2 regions of the Streptomyces sp. NPDC039423 genome follow, and region 2 is predicted to be linked to the other one. Evidence: riboswitches for the same ligand, from Rfam matches in the RefSeq annotation. Region 2 holds a riboswitch; the other holds the start of a gene.
What was found. Region 2 has a riboswitch for cobalamin ahead of cobN (cobaltochelatase subunit CobN). Riboswitches for the same ligand answer to the same signal wherever they lie in the genome.
Positions count from the first base shown of each region.

Region 1: it holds a riboswitch for cobalamin, as region 2 does, so the genes downstream of both, ACZ7LK_RS15240 (energy-coupling factor ABC transporter permease) here and cobN (cobaltochelatase subunit CobN) in region 2, are expected to answer to the same signal.

Region 1 is NZ_JBVKAH010000004.1:228,678-233,005, reverse strand. Features, by position in the region: gene ACZ7LK_RS15255 (energy-coupling factor ABC transporter ATP-binding protein) at 1-108, opposite strand, end outside; gene cbiQ (cobalt ECF transporter T component CbiQ) at 105-854, opposite strand; gene ACZ7LK_RS15245 (energy-coupling factor ABC transporter substrate-binding protein) at 861-1,313, opposite strand; gene ACZ7LK_RS15240 (energy-coupling factor ABC transporter permease) at 1,310-1,993, opposite strand; cobalamin riboswitch at 2,024-2,228, opposite strand; gene dhaM (dihydroxyacetone kinase phosphoryl donor subunit DhaM) at 2,296-2,697, opposite strand; gene dhaL (dihydroxyacetone kinase subunit DhaL) at 2,694-3,317, opposite strand; gene dhaK (dihydroxyacetone kinase subunit DhaK) at 3,323-4,309, opposite strand.
Region 2 is NZ_JBVKAH010000008.1:118,767-123,094, reverse strand. Features, by position in the region: gene cobN (cobaltochelatase subunit CobN) at 1-2,749, opposite strand, end outside; cobalamin riboswitch at 2,786-2,916, opposite strand; gene ACZ7LK_RS24735 (cobalamin biosynthesis protein CobG) at 2,928-4,118, shown strand; gene ACZ7LK_RS24730 (precorrin-8X methylmutase) at 4,115-4,328, shown strand, end outside.

The DNA of each region.
Region 1 (4,328 bases), on a different contig from region 2:
GATGGAGCGCTTTTCCGGCACGGCGAAGTCGACGCCCTCGAGCACGGCGGGACCGTCCTCGTAGGCGTATCCCGCACCGACGAGTTCCACGACGGCGGGAGCATTCATGGCAGGAACCTCTCGAGTACGAAGGTGGCGACGACGAGCCCGGCGAGCAGCACGCCCGTCGCGGCGAGGAAGCGCCCGGACACCGCCGTGGGCGGCACCAGCACCCGCAGCGTGCCGTCGTAGCCCCGCCCGGCCAGCCCCGTCTGGAGCCGCGCCGCCCGGTCGAAGGCGCGCACGAACGCGGTCGCGCCCAGGCCCGCCAGGGAGCGCCAGGTGGCCGCCCGGCTCGTCAGCCCGAGCCGCGCCGCCTGCGCCTCCCGGATCCGCCGGACCGCGTCCAGCAGCAGGAAGCTGATCCGGTACATCACCAGCGCCACGTCGACGACCGGCGCCGGGACGCCCGCCCGGACCAGCCGGGGCAGCACGTCGGACACCGGGGTGGTGAACGCGAACAGCAGCACGCCCATCGAGGCCGCCGACGTGCGCAGCAGCAGGCGCCCGGCGTGCGCCGGCCCGTCGGGCGCGAGCGTGACGAACCCCTCCGCCCCGCCGACCTGGAACAGCAGGGGCAGCGCGCCCGTCACACAGAAGCCGAGCGGGACGCGCCACGCCCGCCACAGCCGGCGCGGCGGGACCCCGGCCGGGCCGAGCAGCACCACGAGGGTCGCGGAGGCGACCAGCGCGGCCCCCGGCCACGGCGGCAGGCACACGGCCAGCAGCGTCAGGCCGAAGCCCAGCGCGGCCTTCTCGCACGGATGGCGGCGGCGCCAGCGACTGCTGTGCGCCGCCGCGTCGATCGGCAGCACCGGCGGTTACGCCGGCGTCCGCGGCGCGTCGGCCCCGGAGCCACCCGCGCCGACCGCGTCGGCCGGTGCCGCGTCCGGGGTGCCGGGAGTGCCCGGGGTGTCCGGGGTACCCGGGGTGTCCGCCGCCGGGGCGTCCCCGCCGGGGGACCCCGCCCGTGCCCGGGCCTCGCCCTGCCGGCGGCCGCGCCGCAGACCGAAGTAGTAGGCCAGTACACCGGCGCCCAGGGCGGCCTGGAGCGAGAACAGCGCCGACTCGATCTCGCCGGACGGCGGCTCGTACAGCGGGGTGAACCACGGCTCGTAGTCCGGGTGGGACTCGGTGATCGCCGTCTCCGCCTGCCCGTCGGCGCCCGTGAACGGCTCCTCCTTGTGGTCGCCCATGCCCAGGGCCAGCGGCAGGACGGCCAGCGCGACCACGACGAGCAGCAGCAGCGAGTTGATCCTGGCGTTACGGCTCATCGGGCCACGGCCTCCTTGTTCGCGGACACGACGCCGAGCCGTGCCAGATCACCCTTGCTGGACTGCATCAGCAGCCGCATCACCAGCACGGTGAGCAGCCCCTCGCTGACCGCCAGCGGAACCTGAGTGATCGCGAAGATGCCGCCGAACTTGGCCAGCGCGCCGGCCACCCCGCTGCTGGGGTCCGGGAACGCCAGCGCGAGCTGCACGCTGGTGACGCAGTACGTGGACAGGTCGGCGACGAAGGCCCCGAAGAACACGCTCACCATCAGCGGCACCTCGAAACGGCGCAGCAGCCGGTACGTCCCGTAGCCGGCCCACGGACCGACGATCGCCATGGAGAACGCGTTGGCGCCCAGGGTCGTCAGGCCGCCGTGGGCCAGCAACAGCGCCTGGAACAGCAGCGTGATGGTGCCCAGCACCGCCATGATCGGCGGCCGGAACAGGATCGCGCCCAGCCCCGTGCCGGTCGGGTGGGAGCAACTGCCCGTCACGGAGGGCAGTTTCAGGGCGGACAGCACAAACGTGAAGGCGCCGGACGCACCGAGCAGAAGGGTCGATTCCGGATTGGCCTTGACCTCACGGGTCAGGGCCCTGACCCCGTGGACGACGAAGGGGGCGGCCGCGACGCTCCAGGCGGCCGCGTGCACGGGGGGCAGATAGCCCTCGGCGATATGCATATGGAAGGAGACCCTCTCCAGCACCTCGTGGATGGACAACGCGCCCTGGCCGGTCTCCTGGCTGACGGGTCATGCCGCCGCGGCTCCGCCTTCCCGGACGACGCGGTTCCCCGCGACGTTCCAGTGGCTTCCCGAGGTGGTCCCCCGGGAGTGGAGCCGGACTTCCCGATCACAGTGGCGAGGGCCGCACCGGTACCGCACCGGTTTCCCGTACACCAAGGCCCTGCGACAGTAGTGCGTTGACCAGGTACATCACAAGCCGCGCGTCGGCGCACGGCCCGGCTCCACCCGCGGGGCACACCTCATTCCTTGCGGTAGCCGTACGCCTCGGACGCCGCCGCCACCACCGCGTCCAGGTCACCGCCCGCCGACGCGGTGACCACCGCCGCCACGGCCCCCTCCACGAACGGCGCGTCCACCAGCCGGGTGCCCTCGGGCAGCTCGTCCCCCTCCGCGAGCAGGGCCTTCACCGTCAGGACGGCGCTTCCCAGGTCCACCAGGACGGCCACCCCCGCACCGCCGTCGACCGCCGTCGCCGCCCGCGTGATCAGCTCCGCGCTGGTGCCGAGCCCCCCGTCCGGGGTGCCGCCCGCGGCCGCCACCGGCGCGGTGCCGCCGCCGGCCAGGCCCCGCGCCAGCTCGGCCACGGAGGACGCCACCGCCGCGCTGTGCGAGACCAGGACCACACCCACCTGCCCGCTCACCGGCCGCCCCGCTCCGCCCCCGCCTCGGCGAGCGCCGCGAACAGCAGGGCGGAGGACGTCGCCCCCGGGTCCTGGTGCCCCTCGCTGCGCTCACCCAGGTAACTGGCCCTGCCCTTGCGGGCCCGCATCGGCACGGTCCCCAGGGCGCCCCGGTCCGCCGCCTCCGCCGCCGCCGGGAGCGACTCGCCGAGCGACTCGGCCAGTGCCTCGACGGCCGGCTCCAGCGCGTCCAGCATCGTCTTGTCCCCGGCCTTCGCCCCGCCGAGCTGCGCCACCGCCGCCACGCCCACCCGCAGCGCCTCGGCCAGTTGCACCGGCGCCACCTCGGCGGCGTCGCCCAGAGCCTTGCCCGTGCGCCGCAGCAGCGTCCCGTACAACGGCCCCGACGCGCCGCCGACCGTGGAGATGAGCTGCCGCCCGGCGAGGGTGAGCACGGCCCCCGGTGTCCCGGGCCGCTCGTCCTCCAGGGCCGTGACCACCGCGGCGAAACCGCGTCGCAGATTGGCGCCGTGGTCGGCGTCGCCGATCGCCGCGTCCAGCTCGGTGAGCCGGCCGGCCTCCCGGTCCACGGCGGCCGCCGCCCCGGTCAGCCAGCGCCGGAAGAAGTCCGCGTCGAGCACGCCCCTCACCGTCCCCAGCGGAGCGCGGCGGTCCGCACCGGCGCGTCCCACAGTCGCAGCAGTTCCTCGTCGGCCCGGCACAGGGTCACGGAGCACCCGGCCATGTCGAGCGAGGTCACGTAGTTGCCGACGAGCGTACGGGCCACGGGAACGCCCCGCTCGCCCAGCACGCGCTGGACCTCGGCGTTGAACCCGTACAGCTCCAGCAGCGGTGTCGCCCCCATGCCGTTGACCAGCACCAGCACCGGACCGCCGGGCCGCAGGTCCTCCAGGACGGCGTCGACCGCGAAGTCGGCGATCTCGCGGGAGGTCATCATGGGCCGCCGCTCCCGGCCCGGCTCGCCGTGGATGCCGATGCCCAGCTCCAGTTCGCCCGGCGGCAGGTCGAACGTGGGGCTGCCCTTCGCGGGGGTGGTGCAGGCGCTGAGCGCCACCCCGAAACTGCGCGCGCTCGCGTTCACCCGGCGGGCGATCGCCTCCACCCGCTCCAGCGGCGCACCCTCCTCGGCCGCCGCGCCGGCGATCTTCTCCACGAACAGCGTGGCCCCCGTCCCGCGCCGTCCGGCGGTGAACGTGCTGTCGGCGACGGCCACGTCGTCGTCCACGACGACCTTCGCCACCTGGACGCCCTCGTCCTCGGCGAGCTCGGCGGCCATCTCGAAGTTCAGCACGTCACCGGTGTAGTTCTTGACGACGAAGAGCACCCCGCGCCCACTGTCCACGGCCGCCGCCGCCCGTACCACCTGGTCCGGCACGGGGCTGGTGAACACCTCACCGGGGCAGGCGGCCGACAGCATCCCCGGCCCCACGAACCCGGCGTGCAGCGGCTCGTGACCGGACCCGCCCCCGGACACCAGCGCCACCTGCCCGGCGACCGGCGCGTCCCGCCGGACGACGACCCGGTGCTCCACGTCCACGGTGAGCTCCGGATGTGCGGCCGCGATCCCGCGCAACGCGTCGGCGACCACGGTCTCGGGTACGTTGATCAGCATTCTCAATGGTGCCTCCCAG
Region 2 (4,328 bases):
TCCGGGGCCGGCCCAGCTCGGCGAGCGGGATCGCCTCCAGGCCGGTGACGCGGCGGGAGGCGTCGTCCCAGACGGGGCGGACGCCGAGGAGCGCGAGGGCCTCGGCGACGTCGTCGCCGGCGGTGCGCATGGCGCTGGTGCCCCACAGGGACAGGCCGACGGAGTCGGGCCACGCGCCGTTGTCGTCGCGGTAGCGGGTCAGCAGCGACTCGGCGAGCGCCTGGCCCGTCTCCCACGCGAGGCGGGAGGGGACGGCCTTGGGGTCGACGGAGTAGAAGTTGCGGCCGGTCGGCAGGACGTTGACCAGGCCGCGCAGCGGCGAGCCGGACGGTCCGGCCGGGACGAACCCGCCGTTCAGGGCGTGCACGGCGTGGTCCAGCTCGTCGGTGGTGGCGGCGAGGCGCGGGACGACCTGGCGGGCGGCGAAGTCGAGGACGGCGGCGACGGCGTCGTCGTAGCCCTCGGCGACCGTGGCGACGGCGGCCGGGTTCCAGTCGGCGGCCTCCATGGCCTCCACCAGGGCGCGGGCCTTGGCCTCGGCCTCGTCGGCGCCGGTGCGGGTGGCGGCGGACTCGTCCAGGCCGAGGGCCTCGCGGAGGCCGGGCAGGGACTGGGTGCCGCCCCAGATCTGGCGGGCGCGGAGGATGGACAGGACCAGGTTGACCCGCTCGGGGCCGGTGGGGGCGCCGCCGAGGACGTGCAGCCCGTCACGGATCTGGGCGTCCTTGACCTCGCACAGCCAGCCGTCGACGTGCAGCAGGAAGTCGTCGAACCCGTCGTCGTCCGGGCGGTCCTCCAGACCGAGGTCGTGGTCGAGCTTGGCGGCCTGGATGAGCGTCCAGATCTGGGCGCGGATGGCCGGCAGCTTGGACGGGTCCATGGAGGAGATCTGCGCGTACTCGTCGAGCAACTGCTCCAGGCGGGTGATGTCGCCGTACGACTCGGCGCGGGCCATCGGCGGCACCAGGTGGTCGACGAGCGTGGCGTGCACGCGGCGCTTGGCCTGGGTGCCCTCGCCCGGGTCGTTGACCAGGAACGGGTAGACCAGCGGGATGTCGCCGAGGGCCGCGTCGGGGCCGCAGGCGGCGGACAGGCCGGCGTTCTTGCCGGGCAGCCACTCCAGGTTGCCGTGCTTGCCGAGGTGGACCATCGCGTCGGCGCCGAAGCCGCCGTCCTCGGCGCGGGCGGCGATCCAGCGGTAGGCGGCCAGGTAGTGGTGCGACGGCGGCAGGTCCGGGTCGTGGTAGATCGCGATCGGGTTCTCGCCGAAGCCGCGCGGCGGCTGGATCAGGATGAGGAGGTTCCCGCGCCGCAGGGCGGCGAGGACGATGTCGCCCTCCGGGTTGCGGGAGCGGTCCAGGAACATCTCGCCGGGCGGCGGGCCCCAGTGCCGCTCGACCTGCTCGCGCAGCTCCGCCGGCAGGGCGGCGTACCAGCGCTTGTAGTCGGCGGCCGGGATGCGGACCGGGTTCTTGGCGAGCTGCTCCTCGGTGAGCCAGTCCTGGTCGTGGCCGCCGGCCTCGATCAGGGCGTAGATCAGCTCGTCGCCGTCGCCGGACGCGAGGCCCGGGACGTCCTCGGCGCCGAAGTCGTAGCCCTCCTCGCGGAGCCGGCGCAGCAGTGCCACGGCGGAGGCGGGGGTGTCGAGGCCGACGGCGTTGCCGATGCGGGAGTGCTTGGTGGGGTACGCGGAGAGGACCAGCGCCAGGCGCTTGTCGGCGTTCGGGATGTGCCGCAGCCGGGCGTGCCGGACGGCGATCCCAGCGACGCGGGCGGCGCGCTCGGCGTCGGCGACGTACGCGGGCAGGCCGTCGGCGTCGATCTCCTTGAACGAGAACGGCACGGTGATGAGGCGGCCGTCGAACTCGGGGACGGCGACCTGGCTGGCGGCGTCGAGCGGGGAGAGGCCCTCGTCGTTCTCCTCCCAGGCGGCCCGCGAGCCGGTCAGGCACAGGGCCTGGAGGATCGGCACGTCCAGGGCGGCGAGGGCGCCGGCGTCCCAGGCCTCCTCGTCGCCGCCCGCCTGGGCCTCGGCGGGCTTGGTGCCGCCGGCGGCGAGGACGGTGGTGACGACCGCGTCGGCCGTGCGCAGGCTCTCCAGCAGCTCCGGCTCGGGGGCGCGCAGCGAGGCCACGTACAGCGGGAGGGCCTGGCCGCCGGCGTCCTCGATGGCGTCGCAGAGGGTGGAGACGAAGGCGGTGTTGCCGCTCATGTGGTGGGCGCGGTAGTAGAGCACGGCGACCACGGGGCCGGTGGTGGCGCGCGCGGTGCGCTCCAGGGGGCCCCAGGTGGGGGCGGCGGCCGGGGGCTCGAAGCCGTGGCCGGTGAGCAGGACGGTGTCGGAGAGGAAGCGGGCGAGCTGCTCCAGGTTGTCCGGACCGCCGTGGGCGAGGTAGGCGTGCGCCTCGGCCGCGATGCCGATCGGGACGGTGGAGGTCTCCATGAGCTGGGCGTCGGGGGCCTGTTCGCCGGTGAGGACGACCAGCGGCGTGCCGGTCGCGCGCAGCGCCTGGAGGCCGTCCTCCCAGGCGCGGATGCCGCCGAGGAGGCGTACGACGACGAGGTCGGCCCCGTCGAGGAGGCCCGGGAGGTCGTCCATCGGGAGCCGGGCGGGGTTGGCGAACCGGTACGCGACGGGGCCGCCGGCCGCGCGGGCGCTGAGCAGGTCGGTGTCGGAGTGCGACAGCAGCAGGATCGTCGTGGCGGGCGCCGGGGCGGGCGCCGTCTCGGGCGTGGTCGCGTGCGTCATGACGTGCGCAGGCCTTCCTCGGGGTGTCCGCGCCCCGGGTGGTCGTAGGACGGCGGGAGTTCCTGACTCGTCCGGTTTCCGGCCGGACTCACAGTGGCGGGACCGCGCCGGATTCTCACCGGGCTTCCTCCCTAGGGCCCTGGGACCCTGTGCCGTCTGCATAGTAGAGGCTGCGCGTATGCTCGCCGCCATGCCGCCCAGCTCACCAAATCCCCAGGACCGGGGTGAAGCGCACATACGGGACCGTGTCCGCGAGCGCGGTGACGCGTGCCCCGGTGCGCTCCGGCTGCACCGGGCCGACGACGGGTCGCTGGCCCGGCTCCGCCTCCCCACCGGCGTTCTGACGCCCCGTCAAGTCCTGGCGCTGGCCGACGCGGCGGACCGCCTGGGCGACGGGCACCTCTCCCTCACCTCGCGCGGCAACGTGGAGTTGAGGGGCCTCGGGGAAGGCTGCGGACTCGGGCTGGCGGACCTGCTGCGGGACGCCGGACTGCTGCCGTCCGAACGGCACGAGCGGGTACGGAACATGGTGGTCTCGCCGCTCGCCGGCGCCGGCGTGCAGGCGTGGGCCTCGCGCCTGGACGAGCTGTTGTGCGCCGAGGACTGGACGCCGGAGCTCTCCGGCCGCTTCCTGTTCGCCGTGGACGACGGGCGGGGCGACGTGGCGGGCCTGGCCGCCGATGTGACGTTGCTCGCAGAGCCCGCCGGGACCGGCCTGGTCCGGGTGGGGCGTACGACCCACCGGGTGTCCTCCGCCGACGCGCCCCGCGCCGCGCTCGCGGCGGCCGGGGCGTTCCTGGCGGCGGCCCGCTCGGCCGGCACCGGCGCCTGGCGGGTGCGGGAGCTGCCGGCTGGGCAGGACGTGGACGTGGACGGACACCTGCGCCGGGCCGGCGTCGCGGCGGAGCCCGTACCGGACGCGGCGTTCCCCACGTGCCCCCCGCCCGCGCCCGGAACGGCCGGCGACGGCATGCTGTCCGTCCTGGCCCGCCTCGGCCGGGTGACCACCGCCCAGTTCCGCGCCCTGCTGCCCGCCGGGGAGGTGCGGGTCACCCCGTGGCGCGGGTTCGTCCTGCCCGGCTTCACCGACCCGGCGGCGGCCCGCGAGCGGCTGCGCGCCCTGGACGGGGCCGGGTTCATCACCCGTACCGACTCCCCCTGGATCGGCGTCACCGCGTGCACCGGGCGCCCCGGCTGCGCCAAGTCCCTCTCCGACGTACGGGCGGACGCCCGGCCCCGCGAGGGCGCCCTGCCCGTCCACTGGTCCGGCTGCGCACGCCGCTGCGGCCACCCCCAGGGCGCGTGGACCGACATGGTGGCGACCGGCGAGGGCGCGTACCAGCCGACCGTACAAGGACCGACGAAATGAGCGAGAGCAGAGTGTTCGACTACGAGAAGGACGGGGCGGAGATCTACCGCCAGTCCTTTGCCACGATCCGTGCCGAGGCGGATCTCGCGGGCCTGCCGGCCGACGTCAGCCAGGTCGCCGTGCGGATGATCCACGCGTGCGGCATGGTCGACCTCGTCCGCGACCTGGCCTACACGCCGGACGTGGTGGCCCGCGCCCGCGAGGCGCTGC